DNA from 3 places in the Bradyrhizobium sp. SZCCHNRI1029 genome. Region 3 is predicted to be linked to each of the others. Evidence: predicted binding sites of a transcription regulator. Region 3 holds the regulator's gene; each other region holds the start of a gene.

The links. The regulator HrcA, encoded in region 3, represses chaperone genes, less so after heat shock. The targets are predictions, from matches to a motif close to GTTAGCACTCNCNNNNNGNGAGTGCTAAC.
Region 1: groES (co-chaperone GroES) is a predicted target of HrcA. The motif match lies at 2,762-2,790, and genes of this name have one in related genera.
Region 2: groES (co-chaperone GroES) is a predicted target of HrcA. The motif match lies at 2,196-2,224, and genes of this name have one in related genera.

The regions. Positions count from the first base shown of each region.
Region 1 is NZ_JAUEUK010000001.1:1,051,710-1,056,341, forward strand. It holds gene QW861_RS04860 (acyltransferase family protein) at 1-1,132, opposite strand, end outside; gene QW861_RS04865 (cupin) at 1,354-1,959, opposite strand; gene QW861_RS04870 (usg protein) at 2,170-2,454, opposite strand; gene groES (co-chaperone GroES) at 2,834-3,148, shown strand; gene groL (chaperonin GroEL) at 3,236-4,632, shown strand, end outside.
Region 2 is NZ_JAUEUK010000013.1:112,856-117,487, reverse strand. It holds gene groL (chaperonin GroEL) at 102-1,724, opposite strand; gene groES (co-chaperone GroES) at 1,767-2,081, opposite strand; gene QW861_RS29575 (trypsin-like peptidase domain-containing protein) at 2,304-3,398, shown strand; gene QW861_RS29570 (GGDEF domain-containing protein) at 3,544-4,632, shown strand, end outside.
Region 3 is NZ_JAUEUK010000012.1:121,707-126,338, forward strand. It holds gene rdgB (RdgB/HAM1 family non-canonical purine NTP pyrophosphatase) at 1-478, opposite strand, end outside; gene rph (ribonuclease PH) at 475-1,188, opposite strand; gene hrcA (heat-inducible transcriptional repressor HrcA) at 1,353-2,441, shown strand; gene grpE (nucleotide exchange factor GrpE) at 2,574-3,194, shown strand; gene QW861_RS28585 (hypothetical protein) at 3,351-4,286, opposite strand; gene QW861_RS28590 (hypothetical protein) at 4,496-4,632, opposite strand, start outside.

The DNA of each region.
Region 1 (4,632 bases), on a different contig from region 3:
GCAGCAGGCTTGCCAGCGCCGCAAGACCGAAGGCCGCGCGCGGGGTCGCTGCGAGTTTGCGATGGCGGAACGGCTGCTCGATGAAGCGCCAGGACAACGTGGCGACTGCGACCGTGAGCGCGAACAACGCCACCCGCTCCCAGCCGTCGAGCGCGAGGCCGGGCTTGGCGAAGCGCGCGAAGGCGAACAACGGCCAGTGCCACAGATACAGCGAATAGGAAATGCGGCCGAAGAACGCCGCCACGCCGAGCGGCGATAGCGGGCTACGCGGCACGTTGGCCACGCCGGCGCCGCTCCACAGGAACAGCGCGGCGCCGAGGCATGGCGCCAGCGCGTCGACGCCGGGGAAACCCGGTCCGGGGCGCAGCGCCAGAATCGGCACCGCCATCAGCAGCAGCGACAGCGCGCGGGCGCCGCGCCGGGCGAGACCAGGCCGCGGTGCGGGAAGGCCGGATATCGCGACCAGGCTGCCGAGCAGGAATTCCCAGGCGCGCGGCGGGCTGAGGAAGAATGCGCTCGCGGACGCGCCCTCGCGCATCAGCAGCAAACAGAGCGCGAACGAGCCGGCAGCCAGCAGCGCCAGCGTGAAAGTCAGCGCCAGCCTGCGGCCGCGCGCTATCAGCAACACGGCCCAGACCACGATCGGCAGCACCAGATAGAACTGCTCCTCGACGGCGAGCGACCAGGTGTGCAGCAGCGGCTTCTCCACCGCGGCGTGGTCGAAATAGCCCGACTGCTGCCAGAAGAAGACGTTCGAAGTGAAGGTGACGACGGCGGCCGCGGAACGGAAGAATTCGGCGCGCTCGGAGCCCAGCATGTCCTGCGACGCCGGAAGCGCCGCGAACGCCACCATGGCGTAGAGCGCCGGCAGCAGCCGCCGCACCCTCCGCTCGTAGAATTGCACGAACGAGAAGCGGCCCGCCGCGATCTCCGCGGCGATGATGCCGGTGATCAGGTAGCCGGAGATGACGAAGAAGATGTCGACGCCGACGAAGCCGCCGAAGATCGCCGGCGCCTCGAAATGGAATGCGACGACGGAGAGCACCGCGATGGCGCGCAGCCAGTCGATGTCCTCGCGATGTCCTACACCTGAAGCCGAGCCGGCGCCCGCGCTGGCGAAGCGGGGCTGCATCGATGCGCGCGTGCGAGGCGCGCGCGGGATCGTGGGAGCGAACTGGACGACGAAGCGCGGCAACGGGACGGGTACGCCTTTACGCAAGCCCGCGACGAACACCTCTTACGGATTCGTCGCCGGCCCATCCGTCCCAGTGACGCGAGACCGGATGTCAACACACACGCGCGATGGGACCGCCGTCCATCGCACGCAAATGTTTCCATCCATTTCTGTCGGCTTTACGTCGACAGTTCGACGGTTTTGAAGTCGGCCGGCAGGATCACTTCCAGCAGCTCGACGTCGTCGGAATAGTCGAGGATCATGTGCCGGATCTTCGGCGGCTGGGTCCAGCAACTGCCCTCCTGCATCAGCGTCTCGCCGACGCCTTCGAGGTAGCTCTTCACCCAGCCCTTGAGCACATAGACCATCTGGAAGTCGACCGCATGGGTGTGCAGCTTGGAGACTTCCTGCGGATTGCACGGCGGCAGCATGCGGATGACATGCGCGCGCGCCAAACCGTGCGTCGCGTCGGCGATGCCGAGGTCGCGGTAATGGGCATAAGCGCGCAGGCCGTCGGCCTTGAAGTCCTCCTCGCGGTGATGGCTGATCGCGACCTTCTGTTTGCGGCGGCGCGGCGCCGGCGCTGGTCGCCCCTTGCTCGCCAGCGCCTTGCGCGCCGAGGGCGCAGCCGCCCGGCCCGGCTTGGCGGGCGTCTTCGCCAGCGGCTTGGCGCTAGTTCTCGTAACGGCCTTCGCCGTCGCCTTGCTGCTCTTGCCGGTCTTCAGCGCCGCTGACTTGGCGGCGGCGCGTGATGCGGGCTTGGTCGTCCGGCTCTTGGTGGCCATGGTGCTCTCCCTGCGTATCCTCGTCGCGAGGGTAGCACATATTGGAGAGTCCCAGCAGCCGCTCCAACAAAGGTCGTCATTCCGGGGCGTGCGAAGCACGAGCCCGGAATCCATTCCTCCGCGCGTTCCGCCGCCCGATGGATTCCGGGCTCGCGCTTCGCGCGCCCCGGAATGACACCGGTCATGAGGCGGCAGCGGTGGCTGTCAGCCTCAATGCAGCCGGAAGATGCCGTCGACGGCGCGCAGCTCGGCCGGCTTGATCAGCTTGGAATGCGCCACCGTGACCGAATACAGCGGACCCTCGATCTTCTCCTGCCAGAACGCCAGGAAGTCCTGCAGCGCCGGGAATTTCGGAAACAGGTCGTAGTTCTGCCAGACATAGGTCTGCAGCAGCGAGCGATGGTCCGGCATCCGATACAGGATCTGCGCCGTCGTCAGCCCGTAACCCAGCACCTGTTTCCGAAAGTCCTCGGAAACCTCAACCTTCGACACCATGCCAACCTCCGTTTCTGGAGCGCATGTCCGTGTGGCCATCCGGGATGGAGCCACCCGGCAAAGATGCGCTCACTGCCTAGAAATGTGACGCATGTCCTCAACCCATCTCAAGCTTAAATGTTTAACGACATGTTGAAAAATGCTGCATTAGCAGCCACTTAGCCCAGGTGCTAATACGGGGTTTCATGGTTCGTTCCGCTCCCGTTAACGCTATCGGAACGCTTTGGCAGAGCCCGCAGTTGACTGCTAATTTTTCTGCTACAAGCCCTTGCCCGGCCGAATGCTCTCCCCTAAATCCAGCCTGCGTGCTGGCACTCGCCGGCGCCGACTGCCAAATTCCCAGAAACTGACAATCGCCTCAATAGCTTAGGAGGACTGTATGGCTTTCCGTCCGCTTCACGACCGCGTCGTGGTCAAGCGCATCGACGCCGAAGAGAAGACCGCTGGCGGCATCATCATCCCCGACTCGGCCAAGGAAAAGCCCTCGCAGGGCGAAGTGATCGCGGTGGGCCCGGGCGCCCGCGACGAGAGCGGCAAGCTGGTCCCGCTCGACGTCCAGGTCGGTGACCGCGTGCTGTTCGGCAAGTGGTCGGGCACCGAGGTCAAGATCGACGGCCACGAGCTGCTGATCATGAAGGAAAGCGACATCATGGGCGTGCTCACCGACACCGCGTCGAAGAAGAAGGCCGCCTAAGCCAACCCGCTCAACGCTCACCCTGAGGAGCGCCTGCGGGCGCCCTGCCCAGGGTGAGACGACCAATTCAACTCAGGGAAACCCAATATGTCAGCAAAAGACGTAAAGTTCGGCGTCGACGCTCGCGACCGCATGCTGCGCGGCGTGGACATCCTCGCCAATGCCGTCAAGGTCACGCTCGGTCCGAAGGGCCGCAACGTCGTCCTCGACAAGTCGTTCGGCGCGCCGCGCATCACCAAGGACGGCGTCACCGTCGCCAAGGAGATCGAGCTCGACGACAAGTTCGAGAACATGGGCGCGCAGATGGTGCGCGAGGTCGCCTCGAAGTCCGCTGATGCGGCCGGCGACGGCACCACCACCGCGACCGTGCTGGCCCAGGCCATCGTGCGCGAAGGCGCCAAGGCGGTTGCCGCCGGCATGAACCCGATGGATCTGAAGCGCGGCATCGACCTCGCGGTCGAGGCGGTCGTTGCCGACCTCGTCAAGAACTCCAAGAAGGTCACGTCGAACGACGAGATCGCCCAGGTCGGCACCATCTCCGCCAACGGCGACGCCGAGATCGGCAAGTTCCTCGCCGACGCCATGAAGAAGGTCGGCAACGAGGGTGTCATCACCGTCGAGGAAGCCAAGTCGCTCGAGACCGAGCTCGACGTCGTCGAGGGCATGCAGTTCGACCGCGGCTACATCTCGCCCTACTTCGTCACCAACGCCGACAAGATGCGCGTCGAGATGGATGACGCCTACATCCTGATCAACGAGAAGAAGCTGTCGTCGCTGAACGAGCTGCTGCCGCTGCTCGAGGCCGTGGTGCAGACCGGCAAGCCGCTGGTGATCGTCGCCGAGGACGTCGAGGGCGAGGCGCTGGCTACGCTCGTCGTCAACCGCCTGCGTGGCGGCCTGAAGGTCGCGGCCGTCAAGGCTCCGGGCTTCGGCGATCGCCGCAAGGCCATGCTGCAGGACATCGCGATCCTGACCGGCGGCCAGGCGATCTCGGAAGATCTCGGCATCAAGCTCGAGAACGTCAACCTCTCCATGCTCGGCCGCGCCAAGAAGGTGATGATCGACAAGGAGAACACCACGATCGTCAACGGCGCCGGCAAGAAGGCCGACATCGAGGCGCGCGTTCAGCAGATCAAGGCGCAGATCGAGGAGACCACCTCGGACTACGACCGTGAGAAGCTGCAGGAGCGTCTGGCCAAGCTCGCCGGCGGCGTCGCGGTGATCCGCGTCGGCGGCGCGACCGAGGTCGAGGTCAAGGAGCGCAAGGATCGCGTGGATGACGCGATGCATGCGACACGCGCGGCTGTCGAGGAAGGCATCCTGCCGGGCGGCGGCGTCGCCCTGCTCCGGGCTTCCGAGCAGCTCAAGGGCCTGCGCACCAAGAACGACGACCAGAAGACCGGCATCGAGATCGTCCGCAAGGCGCTCTCCGCCCCGGCCCGCCAGATCGCGATCAACGCGGGCGAGGACGGCTCGGTCATCGT
Region 2 (4,632 bases), on a different contig from region 3:
GTTGTGGCCGATCCACGACCGCACAGGGCAGCGATCAGTTGTTTGTAGATATTTCCTTCAGGCAGCCGGGGCTGGCTGCGGCCAGCCCCGGCTTCACCAGATCAGAAGTCCATCGACGGCGCGGCCGCGGCGGCGTCCGCCTTCTTCGGCTTGTCGGCCACCAGCGCCTCGGTGGTGATCAGCAGCGAGGCGACCGAGGCCGCATCCTGCAGCGCGGTACGGACCACCTTGGCGGGGTCGATCACGCCGGCCTGCACCAGATCCTGGTACTCGCCGGTCGCGGCGTTGAAGCCCCAGCCATAGGCATCCTTTTCCAGGAGCTTGCCGACCACCAGCGAGCCGTCCTCGCCGGCGTTCTGCACGATCTGCCGCACCGGCACCTGGATGGCGCGCCGGACGATGTCGACGCCGGCCTTCTGGTCGGCGTTAACAGTCTTGACGCCGTCGAGCACCTTGGTGGCGCGCAGCAGCGCGACGCCGCCGCCGGGCAGGATGCCCTCCTCCACCGCGGCGCGGGTGGCGTGCAGCGCATCGTCGACGCGGTCCTTGCGCTCCTTGACCTCGACCTCGGTGGCGCCGCCGACCCGGATCACCGCGACGCCGCCGGCGAGCTTGGCGAGCCGCTCCTGCAGCTTCTCGCGGTCGTAGTCGGAGGTGGTCTCCTCGATCTGCAGCCTGATCTGCTGGGTGCGCGCCTCGATGTCCTTCCTGGCGCCGGCGCCGTCGACGATCGTGGTGTTCTCCTTGTCGACCACGACCTTCTTGGCGCGGCCGAGCATCGACAAGGTGACGTTCTCCAGCTTGATGCCGAGATCCTCGGAGATGGTCGTGCCGCCGGTGAGGATCGCGATGTCCTCCAGCATGGCCTTGCGGCGATCGCCGAAGCCCGGCGCCTTGACGGCGGCGATCTTCAGGCCGCCGCGCAGCTTGTTGACGACCAGGGTGGCCAGCGCCTCGCCTTCGACATCCTCGGCGACGATCAGCAGCGGCTTGCCGGACTGCACCACGGCTTCGAGCAGCGGCAGCATGGTCTGCAGACCCGACAGTTTCTTCTCGTGGATCAGGATGTAGGGATCCTCGAGCTCGACCCGCATCTTCTCGGAATTGGTGACGAAGTACGGCGAGACGTAGCCGCGGTCGAACTGCATGCCTTCGACCACCTCGAGCTCGGTGTCGAGGCTCTTGGCCTCCTCGACCGTGATCACGCCCTCATTGCCGACCTTCTGCATGGCCTCGGCGAGGAAGCGGCCGATCTCGTTGTCGCCATTGGCCGAGATGGTGCCGACCTGCGCGATCTCGTCATTGCTGGTGATCTTCTTGGCGTGCGACTTGAGATCCTTGACGATCGCGTCGACGGCGAGATCAATGCCGCGCTTCAGATCCATCGGGTTCATGCCGGCGGCGACCGACTTCGCGCCTTCCTTGACGATGGCCTGGGCGAGCACGGTGGCGGTGGTGGTGCCGTCGCCGGCGAGATCGGCGGTCTTCGAGGCCACCTCGCGCACCATCTGCGCGCCCATGTTCTCGAACTTGTCCTCCAGCTCGATCTCCTTGGCGACCGTCACGCCGTCCTTGGTGATGCGCGGCGCGCCGAACGATTTCTCGATCACGACGTTGCGGCCCTTGGGACCGAGCGTGACCTTCACGGCATTGGCGAGGATGTCGACGCCGCGCAGCATGCGATCGCGCGCGTCGGTCGAAAACTTCACGTCCTTGGCAGCCATGTTCGTCGTCTCCTTTCTCTCGATGACTGTCAGTTGAGGGAATCACGCAGCCTTCTTGGCCGCGACGGGCGTGTCGATGATGCCGAGCAGATCGCTCTCCTTCACGATCAGGAGATCCTTGCCGTCGATCTTGACCTCGGTGCCCGACCATTTCCCGAACAGCACGCGGTCGCCGGGCTTGACCTCGAGCGGCACCAATTGCCCCTGCTCATTCCGCGCGCCAGGACCCGCGGCAACGATCTCGCCCTCCTGCGGCTTCTCCTTGGCGGTGTCGGGAATGATGATGCCGCCCTTGGTCTTCTCCTCGGCATCGATACGGCGCACGAGCACGCGGTCGTGCAATGGACGGAAATGCATGCACATCCTCCTTTACAGATCAGCGATGTCATAAGCCTCGGGTCCCATCAGGCCCCCGAGCGAGCAACGACCTAGGAAAGCCGAACTTTTCGTTCAAGAGGGTCACGTAAATTTTTTGGCACTCTCGGGGAACGATTGCCAGTGCGGCTCTTGAACCGGGCCGGCCGCTTTCCCAGTTCTGTCGTCGCCAAAAAATCCTGATCGCGCTTGTTGGGGATCACGATGCAGCTTCCGCCTTTTCTCCGGGCCGTCCTGGCGCCTGCCATTCTGCTTTGCCTGATGACCGGGCCTGCCTTGGCCCAAATTCCCGATCTCAAGCTAGGCCGGGTGCCGACGCTGGCCCCGCTGGTCAAGGAAGTGACGCCCGCCGTCGTCAACATCTCGGTCGAAGGCAAGGTCCGCCAGGACAATCCGCTCTACCAGGACCCGCTGTTTCGCGAGTTTTTCGACGTCCCCAAGCAGGTCGAGAAGCAGATCAGCGCCACCGGCTCGGGCGTCATCGTCGATGCGCAGCGCGGCTACGTCATGACCGCCAATCACGTCGTCGAGCACGTCACGACAGCGCAGATCCGCACCAAGGATGGCCGCAAATTCGCCGCCCGCCTGGTCGGGCGCGATCCCGCCACTGATATCGCGCTGCTGCAGATCAGGGACCCCATCGACCTCAAGGCCATCGCGCTTGGCGACAGTGATGCGCTTGAGGTCGGCGACTTCGTGATCGCCGTCGGCAACCCGTTCGGTCTTGGCCAGACCGTCACCTCGGGTCTCGTGAGCGCGCTCGGGCGAACCGGCCTCGGCAAGCAGGGCTACGAGGATTTCATCCAGACCGACGCGGCGATCAATCCCGGAAATTCCGGCGGCGCGCTGATCAATCTGCGCGGCGAGCTGGTCGGCATCAACACCGCGATCATCTCGCCCGGCGGCGGCAATGTCGGCATCGGCTTCGCCGTCCCGATCAACATGGCGCGGCGGGTGATGGAGCAGCTCGTCGCCAACGGCCGCGTCGATCGCGGCCGCATCGGCGTGACCCTGCTCGACCTGGATGCGCCGGCCGATGGCCGGATTCAGGGCGCGCGCGTCGCCGACGTCACCGTGGGCTCGCCGGCCGAACGCGCGGGACTGCGCAAGGGCGACATCATCGTGAAGGCGAACGACATGCCGGTGCGCAGCGCCACGCAGGTGCGTAACCTGATCGGCCTCACACCGGTCGGGCAGCGCGTCCGTCTCGTGTTCGAGCGCGACCGCGCGCTCGGCAACGCGACGGTGGAGGTCGCGCCAGTCACCGAAGAACGTGCGCGCGCGAGAACCTCGGGCTGAGAATTCAACTTCTGTTCGCTGTTAGCTGCGCATACCACGTGGAGTAAATTTTTACCGTGCATCAAGCATGCAGCGAGACGCCGATACCTCTCTAAACGCCTGTTAAGTGCTATCGCGCTTATTGCAACCCCGCGGAGGTATTGAAATGCGGGGTGATGGTTTGGCGTTCAGTTTGCCACGCTGGCGCGTGACGCGCTGGCTGGCCGACCCGGGATATCCGGTGTCATCAGATATCCGCCGTGCATTGACGCGTGAGCTCTACGGCTGCTGGTCGGTGTTCGCCGGCGGCGCCATCAACACCGTTGCTGTCGCCGCAGCGCTCGCACTGCGTACGCCGAGCCCGCTCTTCATCACCTGGTTCGTGCTCGAAGTCGCGATCTGCCTGTCGCGGCTGATCGTGATGATCATTGCCTACCGCCGCGCCCGCGAGCGGCTGGCGACGCCGACCGACATCCACATCCTGCTGTCGGTGACCTGGAGCGCCAGCGTCGGTTTCGGCGTCGGCATCAGCCTCGCGTCCGGCGACTGGGTGGCCGCGTCACTGACCTGCATCTCCTCGGCCGCCATGGTGGGCGGCATCTGCTTTCGCAATTTCAGCGCGCCGCGCCTGGTCGGCACGATGATCCTGTTCAGCATCGGCCCCGTCATCCCCGGCGTCGCGACGTCGCATGAGCCGTTGTTGTTCGCGATGTATCTGCAGATGCCGGTCTACTTCCTCGCCATGACCGGCGCGGCGTTCCGGCTCAACAAGATGCTGGTGGCGGTCATGCAGGCCAAGCGCGAGAGCGACGAGCGGGCGCGGCTCGATCCACTCACGGGCCTGTCCAACCGCGCCGGCCTGGTCGATGCGCTGCAGAGCAGGCTCGACGCCGGCGGCGATCGGAGCTTCGCCGTCCTGTATCTCGATCTCGATGGCTTCAAGCCGGTCAACGACACCTTCGGTCACGCCGCAGGCGACGAGCTGCTGAAGATCGTCGGCCGGACGCTGCGGCAGACCGCCTCTCGCGGCGACGTCATCGCCCGGATCGGCGGCGACGAGTTCGTGGTGCTCGCCGGCGATGATGCGCTCGACCACGCGCTGGCGCTCGGCGAGCGCATCATCGAGGTGATGACCTCGCCGATGGCCCTGCCGGGCGGCGCGCATGTCCAGATCGGCATCAGCATCGGCATCGCCGTCGCGCCCGAGCACGGCACCGATCCGGAAGCCCTGCTGTTCGCGGCGGACGCCGCATTG
Region 3 (4,632 bases):
TGCCACGCGGCGGCCAGACCAGGGTGCCGTCGACCCGCGCCTCGACCTCCTCGACGTGACCGTCCGGCCACGCCACGCACAGCGCCGAGACGAAATGGGCGCTACGCTTGTCGGCACCAGTCGCGTCCCGCTCCTGCAGGAGGCGCTCGATGCGCGTCATCGCGCCGGCGAAATCCTTGTCCGGTCCTGCCCAGCGCGCCGAATAGATCCCCGGCGCCCCATCGAGCGCATGAACCACGATGCCGGAATCGTCGGCAAAGGCAGGAAGCTGCGCGGCTCTGGCCGCGGCGACCGCCTTGATGCGGGCGTTGGCCTGGAAGGTCTCGCCGGTCTCATCCGGCTCGTCCAGGCCGAGATCGCCGGCCGACACCGCCTCGACGCCATGGGGAGCGAGCAGCTCGCGCATCTCGGCAAGCTTGCCGGGATTGTGGGTCGCAATGATGATGCGACCGGTGAGCTTGCGGTGCGGGCTGCTCACGCGACCGCCATCTTCTGCAGGTCGACCAGCCGCGCGACGCCCTTGCGGGCGAGCGCCATCAGCGCCAGGAATTCGGCCTCGGTGAACGGCGTCTTCTCCGCCGTGCCCTGCACCTCGATGATGCGGCCGTCGCCGGTCATGACGAAATTGGCGTCGGTCTCGGCCTCGGAGTCCTCGGCGTAGTCGAGATCCAGCACCGGCGTGCCGTTGTAGATGCCGCAGGAGATTGCGGCGACGTTGGCGCGCAGCACCTCGGTCTTGATCATGTTGCGCGATTTCATCCACTTGATGCAGTCGGCCAGCGCCACCCAGGCGCCGGTGATCGACGCCGTGCGCGTGCCGCCATCGGCCTGCAGCACGTCGCAATCGACCGTGATCTGGCGCTCGCCGAGCGCTTCCAGGTCGATCGCGGTGCGCAGCGAGCGGCCGATCAGGCGCTGGATCTCGACGGTGCGGCCGGTCTGCTTGCCGGCGGAGGCCTCGCGCCGGGTCCGTTCCAGCGTGGCGCGCGGCAGCATGCCGTATTCGGCGGTGATCCAGCCGCGTCCCTGGCCCTTCAGCCAGGGCGGCAGCCGGTCCTCGAGCGTGGCGGTGACCAGGACATGGGTGTCGCCGAACTTCACCAGGCAGGAGCCCTCGGCGTATTTGACGACGCCGCGTTCCAGGCTCACGGCCCGCAGTTCATCCGGTGCACGGCGGCTCGGCCGCATGATTCTCTCCGTGAAAGCGCGCGAAAGACCGACTTTGACGGGCCTTGTAGGAGCCGGGACCGGCAGCGGCAAGGGTTTATCGTGGCTTCGCCCGCGAGCGCCGACCGGCTTGCCACCGAGCCGCCGCATGGACACATTATAGGCAGCTGGGAGGAGTGCATCTGGTGGCCCACCACGATCCGATCAACCTGATGACACCGCCGGCCGGTCTGGCGCACCTGAACGAGCGCTCGCGCGAGATCTTCCGGCAGATCGTCGAAAGCTATCTGGCGACCGGCGAACCGGTCGGCTCGCGCAACATTTCGCGGCTGATCGCGGTTCCGCTGTCGCCGGCCTCGGTGCGCAACGTCATGGCCGATCTCGAGCAGCTCGGCCTGATCTACGCGCCGCACACCTCGGCCGGCCGGTTGCCGACCGAGGCTGGCCTGCGCTTCTTCGTCGACGCCCTGATGCAGGTCGGTGACATGACGGAGGCCGAGCGGCAGTCGATCCAGAGCCAGCTCGCGGCCGTCGGCCAGGCGCAGTCGGTCGAAGCGGCGCTGGACGAAGCGCTGACCCGGCTGTCGGGTCTGACCCGTGCCGCTGCCGTGGTTCTCACCGCCAAATCCAACACCCGCCTGAAGCACATCGAGTTCGTCAGGCTCGAGCCCGAGCGCGCGCTCGTCGTTCTGGTCGGTGAAGACGGACAGGTCGAGAACCGGGTCCTGACCCTGCCGCCGGGCGTGCCGTCGTCGGCGCTGACCGAGGCGTCCAATTTCCTCAATGCCCGCATCAGAGGACGGACGCTGGCGGAAGCGCGGCTCGAGCTCGAGACCGCGCTGGCGCATGACCGTGCCGAGCTCGATCAGTTGACGCAGAAGGTGATCGCCGCCGGAGTCGCGAGCTGGTCCGGAGGGGACAGCGACGAGCGGCAGCTCATCGTGCGCGGCCACGCCAACCTGCTCGAGGACCTGCATGCGCTCGAAGATCTCGAGCGTGTCCGGCGGCTGTTCGACGATCTCGAGACCAAGCGCGGCGTCGTCGATCTGCTCGGACGGGCGGAGAGCGCGGAAGGTGTCCGCATCTTCATCGGCTCGGAGAACAAGCTGTTCTCGCTGTCGGGCTCGTCGACGATCGTGTCGCCCTATTCCGACGCCACGGGGCGCATCGTCGGCGTGCTCGGCGTCATCGGTCCGACCCGGCTCAACTATGCCCGGGTGATTCCGACGGTCGATTATGCCGCGCGTCTGGTCAGCCGGCTGCTGGGTGGCTGACGCGTGACTTGGTTCACCCGCGGACAGCGCCTCCGGGCGCAATGGTCAGGCTGCGCTTGATTTTCGACGCCCAAAGCACGATATCCCGCCCCATATCCCCCAAACCCGTCAGCCGAACTTGCGAGTCTGTCCATGACCGATCCCGACCTGCATAAGAATGATCCGGAAAACCCGGCGCAGGCCAGCGAACCCGTCGTCTCCAAGCCCTACATCATGCCCGATGATCCTGAGGCCGGCTCGGCCGAGGCCCTTGCCAAGGAGGCGGCCGACGCGCGCGACAAGATGCTGCGCACGCTCGCGGAGATGGAGAACCTGCGCAAGCGGACGGCCCGTGAAGTCGCCGATGCGCGCATGTACGGCATCACCGGCTTCGCCCGTGACGTGCTCGATATCGCCGACAATCTGCAGCGCGCGCTCGATGCCGTGCCGGCCGAGACACGCGCCAATGCCGATGCGGGCCTGAAGTCGCTGATCGAGGGCGTCGAGCTCACCGAGCGCTCGCTGCTCAACACGCTGGAGAAGAACGGCGTCAAGAAGTTCGATCCGACGGGACAGAAGTTCGACCCCAACTTCCAGCAGGCGATGTACGAGGTCCCGGATCCGTCGGTGCCGTCCGGTACCGTGGTGCAGGTCGTGCAGGCCGGCTTCATGATCGGCGAGCGCGTGCTGCGCCCCGCGCTGGTCGGCGTGTCCAAGGGTGGCGCGAAGGCGGCGCCGGCGGCGAGCAACGATCAGTCGAACAGCGCCGCCTGACGGCGAGCCTAGGCAGGCGTCCCGCTGCCGTCCTGTCGATCGAATGAACAAGCCACGGGCAACGATGCCCGTGGCTTCTTGTTTGTCGGCGCGACTTTGTAGTCCGTCTCACGGCGAGTGGCCAACGTGATCACGACGTCCGATGCCGGGCTGGTCTCAGCCTCTCGGCTGGATGCCGTCGCGGACGGCGCGGAAGCGCGGGAAGGCCGCCGACCACTGGTCGCGCGGCGCGCTGCCGATGATCCGCAACGTGTTCGGCCCGCCGAAGCGCAGCCACTGCACCACCGTCACCGGCGTATTGTCCTTGCCGCTGGTGGCGTCGATCCGGGTCTCATAGGCCGGCTGGCCGTCGATGCGGATCGGCTCGGACATCGTGATGCGCGCTTCGCGGACGCCCGGAATGGTGGTGGCCGCCTGCTGCGCGACGCGCGCGCGGTCGCCTGCCTCCGGGGCGACGCCGGCCACCAGCCCGATCACCACGAAGGGCGCGGCCTCGAAGCCCTTGTCCTCTTCGCCATCGGCCAGGATCAGGGCGCCCGGCCCGAGCGTGCGGATGGTCTTGAACCCGGAGAGGTCGGTGACCTTGAACGGCATCATCGCGAGCTGCTCGTCGACCGGAACGTCCTTGCGGACGACGGCGGAGGCGAACATCTGGCGCACGGCATCGTCGGTATAGATCCGGCTCGCGGTCTCCGGGATCTGCACGGCCACGTAGCCGGAGAAGCCGTTGCCGGGCAGGATCATCGAGTAGCGCCGCACTGGCGTGGCGCCATCCCGGCCGTTCTCCACCGTGTAGTAGGCGGTGCCGGCAGCGGTCTCGATGCTCTCCGGCTTGACGCTGCCGGTCCCGGCGGGATTGGCGGTAAACGCATTCTTCACCTCGCCATAGGCGGCCGCCGGCAGTTCGGTCAGCAGCACCTTGACGCTCTGGTCCTCGGTTTCGAAGCCGGAGAACGTCTTGGCCTTGGCGAGCCCCACCAGGGGCGCGAGCCCGATGCGGACGCCGGGCGGAAATATGGCGTCGGCGGCCAATGCGGGGTGCAGCAGCGACATCAGCAGGGTGGCCGCGGCGAAAAATCGAACGATCATCATCAACATTGCCTCGTTGACCGAGGCCTCGTGCCGAGGCGGTCGGGATCCTCGCCAGCGTGGTCTTCGGCGGGCACGCTTTTAGCGGCTTTACGCCCCCCGCAACAGGCCGGGCGCGCGGTTTTGATCGCCTGCGGCGATTGGCGGGACCCCCGCGGGGGCGCATTTCGCGGATAATTCGCCTCGAAAGGCGGATTCAGGATGGTCCAGCGCTAGCTGCGCTTCAGGATTTCGACGCCGTCGACGGTCTGTACCAGCACATAGGGCTCCAGCAGAGCCCTGAGTTCGGGGTCGGAACGCGCCCAATCGCCCCAGTCGCTGTTCTGATTGTCGATCAGGACGACGTCGG